DNA from 3 places in the Streptomyces sp. NPDC050388 genome. Region 2 is predicted to be linked to each of the others. Evidence: riboswitches for the same ligand, from Rfam matches in the RefSeq annotation. Region 2 holds a riboswitch; each other region holds the start of a gene.
The links. Region 2 has a riboswitch for thiamine pyrophosphate ahead of thiC (phosphomethylpyrimidine synthase ThiC). Riboswitches for the same ligand answer to the same signal wherever they lie in the genome.

Region 1 (6,012 bases), on a different contig from region 2:
TCGACGGGGTCCGGCAACAGGGTGCGCTCGTCGGCGATGACCTCCAGCTTGACCAGGTCGGTGCCGAGTGCCTCCCGCGCGAGACGGGCGGTGAGCACCGCCTCCCCGGCGGTGAAACAGCCGGCCGTGTTCGGCAGCACCCGGATGCCCAGCCTGTCCAGCACCGAGAGCACCGAGCCGTGCACAGAGGGGTTCACCCGCCGCATCGCGACGGTCGTCAGCTCGGTCCCGGACGCCACCAGCGCCCGCTCCAGCACCTCGAGGCTGGGCGCCCCGCCGGTGCCCATGATCAGACGGGACGTGAAGGACGTACCGCCGAGGACGAACGGATCGTCGGCCATGATCAGCCTCCCTGCACGGCGGTCAGGACTTCCACCCGGTCCCCCTCGACGAGGGGCGTGAGCGGCCACTGCGCGCGCGGGACGACCGTTTCGTTGAGGGCGGCGGCCACCCCGGAGTGCGCCTCGGTGAGCGTGCCGACCAGCGCGTCGAGCGCCGTGCCGGGAGCCACCTCGCGAGGCTCCCCGTTGACCGAGACCATGACCGGGGCGTGCGCGGGAGTGTGCGTCGACGTGTCCACAGGAGGGTTCATGCGGGTTGCTCCGTGAGTGCGGCGGCGGGCGCGGTGAACCGCCGGGGGGTGAAGGGGCGGGCCTCCGCCGGGAGTTCACCGGTGGCCAGGAACTCCGCCAGAACGTCGCCGGTGACCGGAGTGAGCAGCACGCCGTTGCGGTGGTGCCCGGTCGCCAGGACCAGCCCCTCGAGCCCGGACGGACCGAGCAGGGGCGCGTTGTCGGGGGTGCCGGGGCGCAGCCCGGCCCGGGTCTCGGTGAGCGGCAGCTCGGTGATGCCGGGGACCAGTTCGTGGGCGTCGCGCAGCAGCTCGTACACCCCGCCCGCGGTGACGGTCGTGTCCCAGCCCTGTTCCTCGCTGGTCGCCCCGATCACCAGCTCCCCGTTCTCGCGCGGCACCAGGTACACCTGGCTGCCCCGCACCACCGCACGCACCGTCCGGCTCAGGAACGGACCGAACCGGTCGGGCATCGCCAGCCGGAGCACCTGCCCCTTCACGGGACGCACGGGAGGCAGCAGGTCCGCGGGGACGCCCGCGAGCCGCCCGCTGAGGCTGCCGCCGGCCAGCACCACCTGCCCGGCGGCCAGCCCGGTGCCGTCGGCGGTGACCACGCCCGTGGCCCGCTCCCCGGAGACGGTGAGCCGGTCGGCCCACGCGCGGTGCAGGACCACGCCCGCCCGCTCGCAGGCGGTCACCAGCGCCGCCGCCAGCCGCCGGGGGTCGATCTGGTGGTCGCCGTCCACCCGCAGCCCGCCGCGCACACCGGGGGCGAGCATCGGTTCCAGGCGCCGGCACTCCCGTCCCGACAGCCACTGCGCGTCGAGCCCCGACTGCTGTTGCAAGGCGTGCAGTTCGCGCAGATGGGCGCGGTCGTCGGCGTCCAGCGCGACCGCGAGGGTGCCGCACCGGCGGTAGCCGAGGTCGTGGCCGGCGGCCTCGGTGAGCTCGGCCGCGAAGTCGGGGTAGCGGAGCGCGGAGGCGAGGTTCAGGCCGAGCAGGGTCTGCTCGCCGTAGTGCAGTTCCGTGACGGCGGCCAGCATCCCGGCGGCCACCTGGGCGGCGCCGCCGCCCGGTTCGGGGTCCAGCACGGTGGTGGCCAGCCCGCGCTGCGCGGACCGCCAGGCCGTGACCAGGCCGATGACGCCGCCCCCGACGACGAGGACGTCGGGGGAGCGCTGCGAGGTGTGTGTGGGCGGCATGGGCGTCCAGCCCCTCCCTTCGCCGGCATGACCCGGATCAGGTGCATACGGTCGGAGGCCGCCAGCCTCCCTCTCAGCCCGGTGCGTCCGGGCTCCCGCGAGTGTCTTACGGTGGCCACCCTAGCCTCCGGATCAACGAACGTGTAGGGAGCCTTCGCATGGCTGGTTCGCTCGACGGTCTCGTCCTCGCCCCCGTCGCCGACCAGGCGCCGGGCCAGGTCGGCACCCGCACCCGGTTCGCGTACCACGAGCGGGACGGCGGGATCTGGGCCGAGTACGCGGGCGGTGACGTCGTCCGCGGGTACCTGGTGGGCACCCGGGAGGGGGACCGGCTGGACTTCCGGTACGTGCAGCTCAGGCAGGACGGCACCACCTCCTCGGGCCACTGCGTGTCGACGGTCGTGGAGCTGCCCGACGGGCGGGTGCGGCTGGAGGAGACCTGGGAGTGGGAGTCGCAGCAGGGCAGCGGGACCAGCGTCGTGGAGCAGCTCACGGGACCCGGAGACTGACTGACCGATGGTCAGGTGTCTATGGTGATCAGGTGAGCGAGCAGACGCAGGAACGGGGACCGTCCGAGCCGCGGCGCGTGGTGGTGACGGGGGCCGGAATGGCCGGCGTGCAGACCGCCGTCGCCCTCCGGGAGCAGGGATTCACCGGCACCGTGACGCTGATCGGCGCCGAACCCCACCAGCCGTACGACCGGCCTCCCCTGTCCAAGGCGGTGCTGCTCGGCAAGGCGGAGGGTTCCGCCTTCGACGTCGACTTCGAGGCGCTCGACATCGAACTGCGGCTCGGCTGCGAGGTGCTCGGGCTGCGTCCCGCCGACCACGAACTGGACACGGAGGCCGGGCCGGTCCCCTACGACGTCCTGGTCGTCGCGACCGGTGCCGAACCGGTCCGGCTGCCGGGCGCGGACGGGGTCCCGGGCGTCCATCTGCTGCGCACCCTGGACGACGTCGAACGGCTGCGGCCGGTGCTCGCGGGCCGCCAGGACATCGTGGTCGTCGGCGCCGGCTGGATCGGCGCCGAGTTCGCCACGGCGGCGCGCGAGGCGGGCTGCGCGGTCACCGTCGTGGAGGCGGCCGACCGGCCGCTGGCCGAGGCGCTGCCCGCCGAGGTGGCCGCCCCGATGACCGCCTGGTACGGCGACGCGGGGGCGGTGCTGCGCACGCACGCGCGCGTGGAGCGCGTCGAGCCCGGCGCGGTGGTGCTGGACGACGGCTCGCGACTGTCCGCGGGCGCCGTCGTCGTCGGGATCGGGGCCCGCCCCGCCACCGCCTGGCTGGCCGGCTCCGGGGTCGAACTCGGCGAGCGCGGTGACGTGGTCGCCGACCCTCACCTGATGACCTCCGTCCCGGACGTGTACGCGGTCGGCGACTGCGCCTCCTTCCCCTCGGTGCGGTACGGCGAACGCCTGCTGGTGCACCACTGGGACAACGCCCTGCAGGGCCCGCGCACGGTCGCGGCGAACATCCTCGGGGCGGCCACCGGTGAACCTCCGGCGGTGTACGACCCGGTGCCGTACTTCTGGTCCGAGCAGTTCGGCCGCTTCGTCCAGTACGCCGGGCACCACGCGGACGCCGACCGGACGGTGTGGCGCGGGGACGCCGACGGGCCGGCCTGGACGGTCTGCTGGCTCCGCGCCTCCCGGCTGGTCGCGCTGCTCGCGGTGGGCCGCCCCCGCGACCTGGCCCAGGGGCGCCGGCTGATCGAGGCGGGCACGGTGCTGGACGCGGAGCTGCTGGCCGACCCGGCGAGGCCGCTGAAGTCGGCGAAGGGGTGACCCCCGGGCCCGTCCGGCCGACACGTCCGTGCACGGTGATCCGCCGGACGGACCCCGGGCGGAGGGGCTCGACTTCCGACTGTCAGTGCCAGATGGCACGCTTGTCCCGTGACCGAGATTGACGCAAAGATCGATGCTCTCGTCCCAGCCTGGCTCCCCCTGCCCGACATCGCCGAGATGCTCGGCGTCGAGGTGACGCGCGTCCGGCAGCTGGTCAAGGAGGGCCAGCTCATCGCCGTGCGCCGAGGTGAGAACCGCGCACTGCACGTCCCCGCCGCCTTCATCGACGGGGACAAGGTCGTCAAGGGCCTCTCCGGCACCCTGACGCTCCTGCGGGACGACGGTTTCACGGACGAAGAGATGCTGGAATGGCTCTTCACCCCCGACGAGAGCCTGCCGGGCACGCCCGCGCAGGCGCTGAGCGAGAACCGCGGCACGGAGGTGAAGCGCCGCGCCCAGGCGCTCGCCGTCTGAGCCCGCGACGAAACACCCGGACCCGGGCCCGTACCCGCATCGGGGCGGGAACCCGCATCCGGCTGTGAACCGTCGCCCGGCGCCGCTGTCCCAGGGCGCCGGGCCCGGGTCCACGACCGTCCGGCACCCCGTGCCGGAGTCCGCCGTGGGCCGCGCTCCACCCGGCCCCGGGCCCGCCCCGGTCCGGCCGCCACCGACACACGGGGGACACCCGCATGCCAGTTACTTCCGCAGGCACTGCCGCCGGCACCGTCGCGCGCGCCCGGCTCTCCGACGCCCTGGTCTATCTCTGCACCGACGCCCGCAAGCGGCAGGGCGATCTCGTGGAGTTCCTGGACGCGGTCCTGGCCGGCGGCGTCGACATCGTGCAGCTGAGGGACAAGGGCATGGAGGCCGGCGAGGAGCTGGAGCACCTGGCGGTCCTCGCGGACGCCTGCGCCCGGCACGGCAAGCTGCTCGCGGTGAACGACCGCGCGGACGTCGCCCACGCCGCCGGCGCCGACGTACTGCACCTCGGCCAGGGCGACCTCCCCGTCCCCGCGGCCCGAGCCGTCCTCGGTGAGGACGTCCTGATCGGCCGCTCCACGCACGCCGAGTCCGAGGCGGCCGCGGCGGCCGTGCAGGAGGGCGTGGACTACTTCTGCACCGGTCCCTGCTGGCCCACCCCCACCAAGCCCGGCCGCCACGCCCCCGGCCTCGACCTGGTCCGGTACGCCGCCGCCCTCGGCACCGACCGCCCCTGGTTCGCCATCGGCGGCATCGACCTCGGCAACCTCGACGAGGTGCTGGAGGCCGGAGCCCGCCGGGTCGTCGTCGTACGGGCCATCACCGAGGCGGACGACCCGGGCGCGGCGGCGTCCGAGTTCGCGAAGCGGCTGCGGGCGGCGTCCGGCGCCCGGTGACCGGGTTCGTCTCAGGTTTGTCCAAAGGGCGGACAAGAAAGCGGCCAATCGGGCAAATAACCCTCATTCGGTTGGGGGACCGCCGCCCCCTGGCTAACCTGCCGGTATGGCCCTCGGAACCGCATCGACCAGGACTGATCGCGCACGCACCGTGCGCGACATGCTCGCCGCCGGAAAGACGACGTACTCGTTCGAGTTCTCGGCGCCGAAGACCCCCAAGGGCCAGCGGAACCTCTGGAGTGCGCTGCGCAGGGTCGAGGCGGTCGCCCCGGACTTCGTTTCCGTCACCTACGGTGCCGGGGGCTCCACCCGCGCGGGCACGGTCCACGAGACCGAGCAGATCGTCGCGGACACCACGCTCACCCCGGTCGCCCACCTCACCGCGGTCGACCACTCCGTCGCCGAACTGCGCAACATCATCGGCCAGTACGCCGACGCCGGGATCCGCAACATGCTCGCCGTGCGGGGGGACCCGCCCGGCGACCCGATGGCCGACTGGATCCCGCACCCGCAGGGGCTGACCTACGCCGCCGAACTCGTCCGGCTCATCAAGGAGTCGGGAGACTTCTGCGTCGGTGTCGCCGCCTTCCCGGAGATGCACCCGAGGTCGACCGAGTGGGACACGGACGTCGCGCACTTCGTCGACAAGTGCCGGGCGGGCGCCGACTACGCGATCACCCAGATGTTCTTCCACCCCGAGTCGTACCTGCGTCTGCGTGACCGAGTCGACGCGGCGGGTTGCGAGACACCGGTGATTCCCGAGGTCATGCCGGTGACCAGTGTGAAGATGCTGGAGAGGTTGCCGCAGCTCAGTAACGCGTCGTTCCCGGATGCCCTGAAAGAGCGGATCCTCGCAGCGGCGGACGATCCGGCGGCGGTACGCTCCATTGGCATCGAGTTCGCCACGGAGTTCTGCGCGCGGCTGCTGGCCGAGGGAGTGCCCGGACTGCACTTCATCACGCTCAACAACTCCACGGCGACGCTGGAAATCTACGAGAACCTGGGCCTGCACCACCCACTGCGGGCCTAGACCGGTCGCACCGGTGTACGACACACTGCGGAGCGACCGCTGGGAGAGGG
Region 2 (6,012 bases):
CGGGCAGTTCGCCCAGCCGCAGGTCCGGCAGCCGTGCCGGATGCGAGGCGAACGTCCAGGCCTGCATCTCGCCGTCGTCGTCCAACTGCGCGGCGACCGCGGCCATGCGTTCGACGACGTCCGCCACGACTCCCTTGGAGTACTGGGGTGCCATGGATCCGGAGGCGTCCAGTACGAGGATGACGCGCGCGGTGACCTCGGCGGCCCCGTGCTTGCGCAGGCTGACGGCCACCTGCTCCTTGCGCAGCGACAGCCGCTTGCGCATGTCCACGGGCAGCCGCTCCTCTCCCTTGGTGAGGCGCGGAGCGGCCGGGGGAACGGCCGGGACCGGAGGCACCGGAGCAGGAGGCATCGGAGCGGAGACGACAGGCGTGACGGGGGACGCGACGACCGGAGGCACGGCGGCGGGGGCCGCCGGAGGAGCGTCGTCCACGGTGATACCGAAGTCAGTGGCCAGCCCCGCGAGCCCGGAGGCGTACCCCTGGCCCACCGCGCGGAACTTCCACTTCCCCTGGCGCCGGTACAGCTCGCCGCCGATGAACGCGGTCTCCGTGTCGGCCACCATGTCGAACCGGGCGATTTCGGTCTCCGCCCCGGCGTCGAGCAGCCTGAGCACCAGCCCCGGGACCTGGCCGAAGGTCCCGCCGTCGGACGACGCGCACAGCGCGATCCGCTCGACGGCCGGTTCCAGCAGGCGCAGGTCGACCTCGACCGTGTCGGTCGTGGCACCGGCGGTGCTCCGCTTCCCCCGATGTGTCACAGCGTTGGAGGCGTGCCGCGGCTGGTTGTAGAAGACGAAATCGCCGTCGTCCCGCACCCGTCCGGCCGCCGCGAGCAGGAGAGCCGAAGCGTCGATGTCGGGCACACCGGCCCCGGCGGTCCAAGCAAGCTCGACGCGCACCACCGGGGCATCGACGGGAAGGTTGGACCCCTTGCTCATTGATTGCGCTGTCATGGCATACAGTCTGCCGATCCGTCCCCGTGAGCGGCGAGAGGGGCGGGCCCGAACGACCCGCCCCTCTCCCGTTCACCCAGTTCGATTCAGTCAGTTCAGTCAGTTCAGTCAGTTCAGTCAGTTCAGTCAGTCAGTCAGTCAGTCAGTCAGCGGCAGGTACACGCGGTTGCCCGCCTCCGCGAACTCCTTCGACTTCTGCAGCATCCCCTCGGCGATCTCCTCGGCCGAGGCGCCCTCCGGCGAGGCACCGCCGAACCGCTCCGTGATGCTCTGGCTGATCTTCATGGAACAGAACTTCGGCCCGCACATCGAGCAGAAGTGCGCGGTCTTGGCGGGCTCTGCCGGAAGGGTCTCGTCGTGGAACTCCCGTGCCGTGTCCGGGTCGAGGGCGAGGTTGAACTGGTCCTCCCAACGGAACTCGAAGCGCGCGTCGGACAGCGCGTCGTCCCACTCCTGCGCGCTCGGATGTCCCTTGGCCAGGTCGGCGGCATGGGCGGCGATCTTGTAGGTGATGACGCCGGTCTTGACGTCATCACGGTTGGGCAGGCCGAGATGCTCCTTGGGTGTGACGTAACAGAGCATGGCGGTACCCCACCAGGCGATCATTGCGGCACCGATACCGGAGGTGATGTGGTCGTACGCGGGCGCGACGTCCGTCGTCAGCGGGCCGAGCGTATAGAACGGGGCTTCATCGCAGATCTCCTGCTGAAGGTCGATGTTCTCCTTGATCTTGTGCATCGGGACGTGTCCCGGCCCCTCGATCATGGTCTGCACATTCAAACGCTTCGCGATCCGGTTGAGTTCCCCGAGTGTGCGCAACTCGGCGAACTGGGCCTGGTCGTTGGCGTCCGCGATCGACCCCGGCCGGAGTCCGTCGCCGAGCGAGTACGTGACGTCGTAGGTCGCGAGGATCTCGCAGAGTTCCTCGAAGTTCTCGTACAGGAACGACTCCTTGTGGTGCGCCAGACACCACGCCGCCATGATCGAGCCACCGCGCGAGACGATGCCCGTCTTGCGGTTGGCGGTCAGCGGCACGTACGCCAGCCGTACGCCGGCATGAACCGTCATGTAGTCCACGCCCTGCTCGGCCTGCTCGACGACCGTGTCCTTGTAGATCTCCCAGGTCAGCTCCTCGGCCCTGCCGTCGACCTTCTCCAGCGCCTGGTAGAGCGGCACGGTGCCGATGGGGACGGGGGAATTGCGCAGCACCCACTCCCGGGTGGTGTGGATATTGCGGCCGGTGGACAGGTCCATGACCGTGTCGGCGCCCCAGCGGGTCGCCCAGGTCATCTTCTCCACCTCCTCCTCGATGGAGGAGGTCACCGCGGAGTTCCCGATGTTGGCGTTGACCTTCACCAGGAACCGCTTGCCGATGATCATCGGCTCGGTCTCCGGATGGTTGACGTTGGCGGGCAGCACCGCGCGGCCCGCCGCGATCTCCTCACGCACGACCTGCGGCGACACGTTCTCTCGGATGGCCACGTACTCCATCTCGGGTGTGATCTCGCCGCGACGTGCGTACGCCAGCTGCGTGACCGCCCCGCCCGCGCGGCCGCGGCGCGGCTGACGGGGCCGACCCGGGAACACCGCGTCGAGGTTGCGCAGGCCGCCGCGCGGCGAGGTGTGCTTGATCCCGTCGTCCTCGGGACGGACGGGACGGCCCGCGTACTCCTCGGTGTCGCCGCGCGCGGTGATCCAGTTCCCCCGCAGCGGCGCCAGCCCCCTGCGTACATCGGTATCGACCAGGGGGTCGGTGTACGGGCCCGAGGTGTCGTACAGCGTGACCGACTGGCCGTTGGTGAGGTGCACCTGACGGACCGGCACCCGCAGACCGGGGCGCGTGCCCTCGATGTACGCCTTGTGCCATCCGATGGACTTCCCGGCCTCCTCCTGCTCCGACGTCTCCGTCGGGTTCTGCGTGGAGGCAGGCGTGCGTGCGTCCTTGTTGGTCATGAGACCTACTCCCTACGCCGGCATTACCCGGTAACAGGTTCAGCGGTCGACGCAGCGGTTTCCGTCGGTCGGCGTTCCGTGGGGAACACCACTCGGACAGCAGTGATGTTTCATGTGAAACGTCGCTGGGACGGAGGTCAGCGTCCTCTCAGCCCGGTGCTCCGAGCTCCCGCGTGTACAAAAGGTGCCCCCACGCTAGCGTCAATTGTGGCGCGGTGAACAGAGGGCCCTCGTTGTTCTTGCGATGATCGGGCGGTGACCTCGACGCAACATCCCCCGTACCCACCGCCCGAACCACCCCCCGGCTCCGGCGCCCGAAACGGCGGCGGCCGTGGCAGAGGGCCCACGGCCGGCAACAGCACGGGCCGTGAGGACAGCCAGGGAGACGGCTCCGGTTCCGGAGACTGGTTCGGGCGCGGGCCCGGAGCCGGCCACCCGAGCCAGGAGCAGGGGCCGCGGGGGCAGGGGGCGGGACAAGCGCGGGTTCAAGGTCACGGCCGGGGCCCGGAGCCGGGCGGCGGCCACCACGACCGTGGCCCGGGCGGGGACGGCCACAGCGGCGGCCACGGTGGCCCCCCTCCGGTCGACGACGGACACGGGCACGATCCGGACTCCGGCGGCGGACACGGCCACTCGCACGGGCACAGTCACAGTCACGGCCCCGCGGCCCCCGTCTCGAAGCACCTGCGCAAGGTCATCGCGGCGGTCCTCATCCCGTTCACCGCGGCGGTGCTGGTCGGCCTCGTCGTGCTGTGGCCGGGCGGCGCACCGGGACATGAGCGCACCGGCGTCGGTTTCGACCGGCAGACGCAGGAGGCCACGGTCACCAAGGTGGTCGAGGTGAGCTGTTCCTCCGTCAACGCTTCCGGAGGCGTCCCGACCGGCGACACCTCGACGGCCGAGGGCTCCTCCGCGCAGCAGCAGGCGAACGGCACGTGCAAGAGGGCGACGATCCGGGTCGACAGCGGCAAGGACCAGGGCCGCACGTTCACCGAGATCGTGCAGCCGGACCAGTCCCGTCAGCTGAGCGAGGGTCAGGAGGTCGTGGTCGCCTACGAACCTTCTGCTCCGAAGGACCTGCAGTACTCGGTCGCCGACGTGAACCGGCGTCTCCCCTTGGCCCTGCTCGCCGGCATCTTCGCGGTCGCCGTCGTGGCCGTCGGGCGGCTGCGCGGTGTGATGGCACTGATCGCGCTGACGGTCAGCTTCCTGGTGCTGAACTTCTTCATCCTGCCCGCCATTCTGCAGGGATCGAACCCGCTGGTCGTGGCGGTGGTGGGGGCGAGCGCCATCATGCTGCAGGCCCTGTATCTCTGTCACGGACTGTCGGCGCGCACATCCGTGGCGGTGCTGGGCACTCTGGTCTCGCTGCTGCTGATCGGCGTTCTGGGCTCGGTCTTCATCGACTGGGCCGTGCTGACCGGCAACACCGACGACAACACCGGACTGATCCACGGCCTGTACCCCGAGATCGACATGAGCGGTCTGTTGCTGGCCGGCGTCATCATCGGGTCGCTCGGTGTGCTCGACGATGTGACGGTCACCCAGACATCGGCCGTCTGGGAACTGCACGAGGCCAACCCGTCGATGGGCTGGCGGGGACTGTACCGCGCGGGCATCCGTATCGGCCGCGATCACATCGCGTCCGTGGTCAACACTCTCGTTCTCGCCTACGCGGGCGCCGCGTTGCCGTTGCTGCTGCTGTTCTCCATCGCGCAGAGCAGTGTGGGGACGGTCGCCAACAGCGAGCTGGTCGCGGAGGAGATCGTGCGTACGCTGGTCGGCTCGATCGGTCTGGTGGCCGCGGTGCCGGTCACCACGGCTCTGGCCGCCCTGGTGGTCTCGGCCGACCGTACGGCGGCGCAGACACCCGGGGAGAGCGTCCGGGCGGTTCCGGCGCGGGGCGGGAGGGGCAGGCGCCGGAAGCGGTGACCCCGTTACGGCGCGGCGCCGGAGAGCCTGCTGCCGACACATGACCGGCTGCGGCCCGCCTCCGAACGACCGGCCCACCGGAGTGGCTCGTCCATCGGCGCAAAAGCGTTCCTGCACCGATGTGACGGAACACGATGAACGGTTCCGCCACCGGCTGTCCGAGTGGCGGAACCCTTTACCCGGCGCCCTGCTCCGCCAGGATGCGGTCCAGTGCGTCGTCGAGATGGGCGTCGAAATCGGCGAGCGCTCCCTCCTGGCCCAGCGGCACCAGCTTGTCGGTGCGGTCGAGAAAGGCCACGAGCGGCGCCGTCGACGAACGGAACAGCGCGTGGTCGCCACCGACCTGAAGCCGGATCAGCACCTCGCCCAGGACGCCGGGCTCGACCGGTGACACCCGCACGTCACCCTCGCCGCATGGTCTACCGACGCCGTCGATCAGCAGCTCTCTGCCGAACGCCCAGGTCACAGGCGCGTCCCCGGGAAGATGGAAGGTCAGCCGCACGGCGTAGGGATCACAGGTGTCATAGCGAAGCTCCACCGGGATGCGGAAGGACAACTCCTCCGACACGAGAAAGCTCATCATGACCTCTGCCTGTACGGACTCGCGCATCGCCTACCCCGTCATTAGCCGCGGACCAGCCGGGAATGGACCCCTGACACTGGGGGAATCTTGCTCAACGTACACGGTGAATCACAAGGAGTGAGTTTTCAGATGGTGATAGAGAGCCCCAACGGCCCGAGCAGACGGCCCGCTTCCGTCTGCAGTTGTTGCGCGGCGGGGAGCAACCGGTGGGCCTGATGCGCGGGCAGGGAGACGGCGATCGTCGCAGCCGTGGTGCCGGCCGTGATCGGGACGGCCGCGCACACCGTGCCCAGGGCGTATTCCTGGCGCTCGATCACCGGTTCCATGCGCCGGGTCCGCTCCAGGCGCCGGAGAAGACCGTGTGCGTCGCGCACGGTGTACGGCGTGACGGGTTGCACGGGGAAGCGGTCGAGGTGGTCGCGGCGGGCGGCCTCGTCGAGCTGGGACAGCAGGCACTGCCCGATGGCGTGCGCGTGGCCGGTCGCCCGGAAGTCCGCCCATTCCTGGACCGCGGGATTGCCGGGAGTGTCGGAGACGCACACGAGGTCGATCTCGCCCTCGCGGTACACCGCGTAGTACACGGGAGCCC
Region 3 (6,012 bases), on a different contig from region 2:
GCGCGGACTCCAACACCGGTCTGATCGCCGGTATCGCAGCGGTCCTGGTCGCCGTCGGTGGCGGTGCGGTCTTCTTCGGCATGCGCCGTCGCGGGACGGGCAGCGACAGCTGACGTCTCACGCACCGCAGGATGGCCCGTCCCCGCCGGGGGCGGGCCATCGCGCGTCCGCCGCAGGTCAGTCCAGTACGACGACCTCGGCCGCGTCGAACTCCACCCCGACCTCGTCCCCGACATCGGGTGCCGCTCGGAGCGCGCAGGCGGCCTCCAGCCGGGGCGCCTCCTCGGGCTGGAGGCGGACCGCGACATGGGTGCCCCGGAAGGTGCGCGCGGTCACCGTGCAGCGCAGCCCCGTCTCGGCCGGGGCCAGCCGGACCCCGGCGGGCCGGACAAGCAGCGTCCGCGTGCCCTGCGGGGTGCCCGCCGGCACCGGGACCTTGCCCCACGGCGTCACCGCGACGTCCGCGCCGACCGTCGCCTCGACCACGTTCTCGAAACCCAGGAAGCGCGCCACGAACGCGTCGGCCGGACGCTGCCACACCTCAAGGGGCGTACCGGACTGGGCGATTCGCCCGTCCCGCATCACCACGACCCGGTCGGCCAGCGCGAACGCCTCACCCTGGTCATGCGTCACGGCGAGCACGGTGGTGCCCAACCGGCCGAACAGCTCACGCAGTTCGACGACCAGCCGCTCCCTGAGCGTCCGGTCGAGCTGGCCGAGCGGTTCGTCGAGCATCAGCAGCCTGGGGCTGGGTGCCAGGGCGCGGGCCAGGGCGACACGTTGCTGCTCTCCACCGGAGAGCGCCGCCACCGCCCGCCCGGCTGCTCCGGGGAGTCCGACGAGGTTCAGCAACTCCTCCACACGGTCCGCCTGTTCGGTCCGTGACGTGCCGCGCATCCGCAGCCCGAAGGCCACGTTTCCGCCCACGTCCCGCTGCGGGAACAACTGGTGGTCCTGGAACATCAGCCCGACCCCACGCCGGTGCGCGGGCACGCCCGCCTGGTCGCGCCCGGCGAGCGAGATCCGCCCCGCGTCGAGGGGCTGCAGCCCTGCCACCGCCCGCAGCAGCGTGGACTTGCCGCTGCCGCTGGGCCCGAGCACGCACACGATCTCGTGCTCGGCGACCCCCAGGTCGACGGCGTCCAGCACCGCCCGTCCGCCGAACCGGACGGTGGCGGTCTCGAGGCTCAACAGCATCTAGAACTCCCCGGATCGATCGGTCCGCAGCCGCTCCAGCGCCAGCAGCGCCACCGCGCACACGATCATCAGAATCGTCGACAGGGCCATCGCCTGGCCGTAGTTGAGGTCCCCCGGCCGGCTGAGCAGCCGGGCCACGGCCACCGGCAGGGTCGGGTGGTCCGGCCGCGCGATGAACACCGTCGCGCCGAACTCGCCCAGCGACACCGCGAAGGCGAACCCGGCCGCGATGAGCATCGCCCGCCGCACCATCGGCAGGTCCACCTCGCGCCAGGCCCGCCACGGTGACGCCCCGAGCACCGCCGCCGCCTCCCGCAGCCGCACGTCCACGGCCCGCAGCACGGGCAGCATGGTCCGCACGACGAACGGGACACCGACCAGTGCCTGTGCGAGCGGCACCAGGATCCAGGAGGATCTCAGGTCCAGTGGCGGCTCGTCGAGAGCGATCAGGAACCCGAAGCCGACGGTCACGGCGGACACCCCGAGCGGCAGCATCAGCAGGGCGTCGAAGCCGCGCACCAGCCGCCCCGCGTCCCGCCGGGTGAGCGCGACGGACGCCAGGGAGCCGATCACCACGGCGATGACGGTGGCCAGGGCCGCGTACTGCAGGGAGTTGCCGACCGCCTCGATCGGCGCGACCAGGAACACTCCTCCGTCGTCACGGGTCAGCGCCCGGTAGTAGCCGGACCCGACGTCGCCGAAGGACCGTTCCACCAGCACCGCGAGAGGCAGGAGCAGCAGGACGGCGACGGTGGCGACGACCCCGGCGAGCAGCGCCCACTGCCCGGCACCGCGCGGCCGGCGCGCGGTCACGGAGGCGTCCACCAGTCGCAGCGCGGTCTCCCGCCGCCGTACGGTCCAGGCGTGCAGGGCGAGGATCGCGCCCACCGCGACGAACTGGATCATCGTCAGGACGGCGGCGGTGGACAGGTCGAAGATCTCCGAGGTCTGCCGGTAGATCTCCACTTCGAGGGTGGCGAAGGTGGGCCCGCCGAGGATCTGCACCACGCCGAAGGAGGTGAAGGTGAACAGGAAGACCATCAGCGCCGCGGCGGCCACGGCCGGCGCGAGCGCGGGCAGGGTGACGGTCCGCCAGGCGGTGAACCGTGAGGCACCGAGCATCCGCGCGGCCTCCTCCTGCCGCGGATCCAGCTGCCCCCAGAGTCCGCCCACGGTCCGCACGACGACGGCGTAGTTGAAGAACACGTGCGCGAGCAGGATCGCCCACACGGTGGTGTCCAGCCGCAGACCCCACCACTCGTCGAGGAGGCCGCCGCGCCCGACGAGCGCCATGAACGCCGTACCGACGACGACCGTCGGCAGCACGAAGGGGACGGTGACCACCGCCCTCAGCAGTTGTCTGCCGGGGAAGTCGAAGCGGGCGAGGACATACGCGCCGGGCAGGGCGATCAACAGGGTGAGGGCGGTGGAGACCAGCGCCTGCCAGGTGGTGAACCACAGCACCTGCCGGATGTCGGACTGCGCCAGGACGTCCCCGATCCGCCCGAACTGCCAGACCCCGTCGACCTTCAGACCGCGCGCGACGATCGCGGTGACGGGGTAGGCGAAGAAGACGGCGAAGAACGCGACGGGCACGGCCATCAGGCCGAGCCGCGCCGCGGTCCCGCGCCGCCGCCTTCGCCCGCGCTCTCGCACGGCGGCGGTACGGCTCACTTCAGTACGAGCGAGGTCCACGACCTGACCCACTGGTCACGGTTGTCGGCGATCCTCGCCGGGTCCATCGTCTCCGGGTCCTTCGCCTGCGGCCCGTACTTCGTGAACTCCTCGGGCACCTGGGCACCCTCCCGCACCGGGTAGACGAACATGTTGAGCGGCATGTCCTCCTGGAACTCCTCGGTGAGCAGGAAGTCGAGCAGCGCCTTGCCGCCCTCGGGGTTCTTCGCGTTGCTGAGCAGCCCCGCGTACTCGACCTGACGGAAGCAGGTGCCGTCGGCGACACCGGTGGGAGCAGTCGTCGGCTGCGGGTCGGCGTAGATCACCTCGGCGGGCGGGGAGGAGGCGTAGGACACCACCAGCGGCCGGTCGCCCCCCGCCTGCTTGCCGCCGGCCGAGCCGGAGAACTCCTCGTTGTAGGCCTGCTCCCAGCCGTCGACCACCTTCACGCCGTTGGCCTTGAGCTTCTTCCAGTAGTCCGTCCAGCCTTCGTCCCCGTACTTCGCGGCCGTACCGAGGAGGAAGCCGAGGCCGGGCGAGGAGGTGGAGGCGTTCTCGACGACGAGGAGGTCCTTGTACTCGGGCTTGATCAGGTCGTCGAAGGTCTTCGGCGGGGTCAGGTCGCGCTCGCTGAACCACTCCTTGTCGTAGTTGACGCAGACGTCGCCGGTGTCGACCGGCGTGACCCGGTGCTTGTCCTCGTCGACGCGGTACTCGGGAAGGATCAGGTCGGAGCCCTCGGCCTCGTACGACTGGAACAGCCCGTTGTCGAGAGCGCGGGACAGCAAGGTGTTGTCGACGCCGAAGAAGACGTCGCCCTGGGGGTTGTCCTTGGTCAGGATCGCCTTGTTCACGGCCGATCCGGCGTCGCCGTCCTCCAGGACCTTGACCTTGTAGCCGGACTTCTTCTCGAAGGCGGCGATGACGTCCTTCGACGCGGCCCACGAGTTGTGGCTGACGAGGGTCACGGTCCCGGACCCGCCGGACCCGGACTCCTGGTCGTCGCCGCCGGACGAGCCGCAGGCGGACAGGGTGACCAGGCCCAGCCCGACGGCCAGGATCGTGACCTTCTTGGTGATGCTCACCGGATTCACCGGATTCCTCCTGGGAGTGACCAGGAAGAGACGCGGCCCTGTCCGGGACCCCTCACGGGTGCCCCGGGCAGGGCACAACAGCTCGAGTGATGACCGATCTCCCTACCCAGAATGACCTGGGCGAGGTTCGGAGGGTCTGCGGCCGATGCCGCACTCTCAGCGCTGTGGCGCTCCCCTGTCGGAATATGAACGTGTGTTTACCCGATATGAAGTTGTTGTCCTTGCAACGTCTTCTACGCCGGCCAGGCTACCTCTCGCTCGCGGCGAGCTGGCCACAGGCCCCGTCGATCTCCTGTCCGCGGGTGTCCCGGATCGTCACCGGCACGCCGTGCGCGGCGATCGCCTCCACGAACGCCTTCTCGTCCTCGGGCCGCGAGGCGGTCCACTGGGAGCCGGGCGTCGGGTTGAGCGGGATGAGGTTGACGTGCACGGGCCTGCCCTTCAGCAGCCGCCCGAGCCGGTCGCCGCGCCACGCCTGGTCGTTGATGTCCCGGATCAGCGCGTACTCGATGGACAGCCGGCGCCCCGACTTGGCCGCGTACTCGAAACCGGCGTCGAGGACCTCGCGCACCTTCCACCGCGTGTTCACGGGGACGAGGGTGTCGCGCAGTTCGTCGTCGGGCGCGTGCAGGGAGATGGCGAGGCGGCACTTGAAGCCCTCGTCGGAGAACCGGTTGATCGCCGGCACCAGACCGACGGTCGAGACGGTGATCCCGCGCTGCGACAGCCCGAGCCCGTCGGGCTCGGGGTCGGTCAGGCGGCGGATCGAACCCACCACCCGGTTGTAGTTGGCGAGCGGCTCGCCCATCCCCATGAAGACGATGTTGCTCAGCCGGGCCGGCCCCCCGGGGACCTCGCCGTCCCGCAGCGCCCGCATGCCGTCCACGATCTGGTGCACGATCTCCGCGGTGGACAGGTTCCGGTCGAGCCCGGCCTGCCCGGTCGCGCAGAAGGGGCAGTTCATGCCGCAGCCCGCCTGCGAGCTGATGCACATCGTCACCCGGTCCGGGTACCGCATGAGCACCGACTCGACGAGGGTTCCGTCGAACAGCTTCCACAGCGTCTTGCGGGTGGTGCCCTGGTCGGTCGACAGATGCCGGACGACCGTCATCAGCTCGGGGAGCAGCGCTTCCTGGAGCTTGGCGCGGGAACCGGCGGGAATGTCGGTCCACTGCTCAGGGTCGTGCGCGTACCGCGCGAAGTAGTGCTGCGAGAGCTGCTTGGCGCGGAACGGCTTCTCACCGGCCGCCGCGACCGCCTCCTTGCGCTCGGCGGGCGTGAGGTCGGCAAGGTGCCGCGGCGGCTTCTTGGCTCCGCGCGGCGCGACAAAAGTGAGTTCTCCGGGCTTAGGCATGGCGGTACCAGTGTGGCAGATCCAAACGGGTGACCTGGGGCTGACGCTCGCTACGACTGTCGTTGGCAGTCGTCACCGGTCGCCACTGAGCGGCCTCGGACGGCCCAGGGACGGCCCAGAGCTGATCACGAGGGACCGGCCGGTTGATCGACGGCAGCCCGCATCACTCGTCTGCACTGCGGGGAGCGACAGCGAACGATTGCCCGCTGAGGCTGGGAGTCACGGGGCCGTCCCGTTGCCTGTTCAGGAGCCGGCCAGAGGTGACTGTGGCGCGACGGGTTCCCCGGCCCTGAAGGAAGGAGAAGGTGCCTTCGCATGTCACACCGCACTGCCATAGTGCCGGAAGCCACCTGGGTGGCCCGGTGGGCGGGATCTCTGCTGTGCCTTGTGGTGGCCGGTGTCCACGTTGTGGACCAAGGCGGCATCACGGCAACGAGGGACCCCTCCTACATAGGCATCGCTTACCACGTCCTGGAGATCGCGGCTGTGGTCGCGGCGGTACTGCTTCTCCTCGGCCTCGTACGACTGGGATGGCTGCTGGCGGTCGGAGTCGCCCTCGGCCCCCTGGTGGGCTACATCCTCTCCCGAGGGCCAGGACTGCCCGACTACAGCGATGACATCGGCAATTGGACAGAGCCGCTTGGGCTGGTCAGCCTGGCCGTCGAAGGAGCCCTGCTCCTGTTGTCGGTGCCG

Region 1: it holds a riboswitch for thiamine pyrophosphate, as region 2 does, so the genes downstream of both, thiO (glycine oxidase ThiO) here and thiC (phosphomethylpyrimidine synthase ThiC) in region 2, are expected to answer to the same signal.
Region 3: it holds a riboswitch for thiamine pyrophosphate, as region 2 does, so the genes downstream of both, AB0I73_RS13225 (thiamine ABC transporter substrate-binding protein) here and thiC (phosphomethylpyrimidine synthase ThiC) in region 2, are expected to answer to the same signal.

The regions. Positions count from the first base shown of each region.
Region 1 is NZ_JBFAKH010000055.1:41,987-47,998, forward strand. Features, by position in the region: gene AB0I73_RS27460 (thiazole synthase) at 1-341, opposite strand, end outside; gene thiS (sulfur carrier protein ThiS) at 344-592, opposite strand; gene thiO (glycine oxidase ThiO) at 589-1,773, opposite strand; TPP riboswitch at 1,771-1,882, opposite strand; gene AB0I73_RS27475 (hypothetical protein) at 1,932-2,282, shown strand; gene AB0I73_RS27480 (FAD-dependent oxidoreductase) at 2,315-3,556, shown strand; gene AB0I73_RS27485 (Rv2175c family DNA-binding protein) at 3,665-4,030, shown strand; gene thiE (thiamine phosphate synthase) at 4,246-4,932, shown strand; gene metF (methylenetetrahydrofolate reductase [NAD(P)H]) at 5,039-5,962, shown strand.
Region 2 is NZ_JBFAKH010000031.1:58,799-64,810, forward strand. Features, by position in the region: gene AB0I73_RS19660 (VWA domain-containing protein) at 1-955, opposite strand, end outside; gene thiC (phosphomethylpyrimidine synthase ThiC) at 1,094-2,908, opposite strand; TPP riboswitch at 2,901-3,091, opposite strand; gene AB0I73_RS19670 (YibE/F family protein) at 3,164-4,840, shown strand; gene AB0I73_RS19675 (SsgA family sporulation/cell division regulator) at 5,016-5,450, opposite strand; gene AB0I73_RS19680 (IclR family transcriptional regulator C-terminal domain-containing protein) at 5,549-6,012, opposite strand, start outside.
Region 3 is NZ_JBFAKH010000018.1:78,237-84,248, reverse strand. Features, by position in the region: gene AB0I73_RS13240 (LAETG motif-containing sortase-dependent surface protein) at 1-113, shown strand, start outside; gene AB0I73_RS13235 (ABC transporter ATP-binding protein) at 178-1,197, opposite strand; gene AB0I73_RS13230 (iron ABC transporter permease) at 1,198-2,799, opposite strand; gene AB0I73_RS13225 (thiamine ABC transporter substrate-binding protein) at 2,868-3,956, opposite strand; TPP riboswitch at 4,047-4,152, opposite strand; gene rlmN (23S rRNA (adenine(2503)-C(2))-methyltransferase RlmN) at 4,213-5,319, opposite strand; gene AB0I73_RS13215 (hypothetical protein) at 5,635-6,012, shown strand, end outside.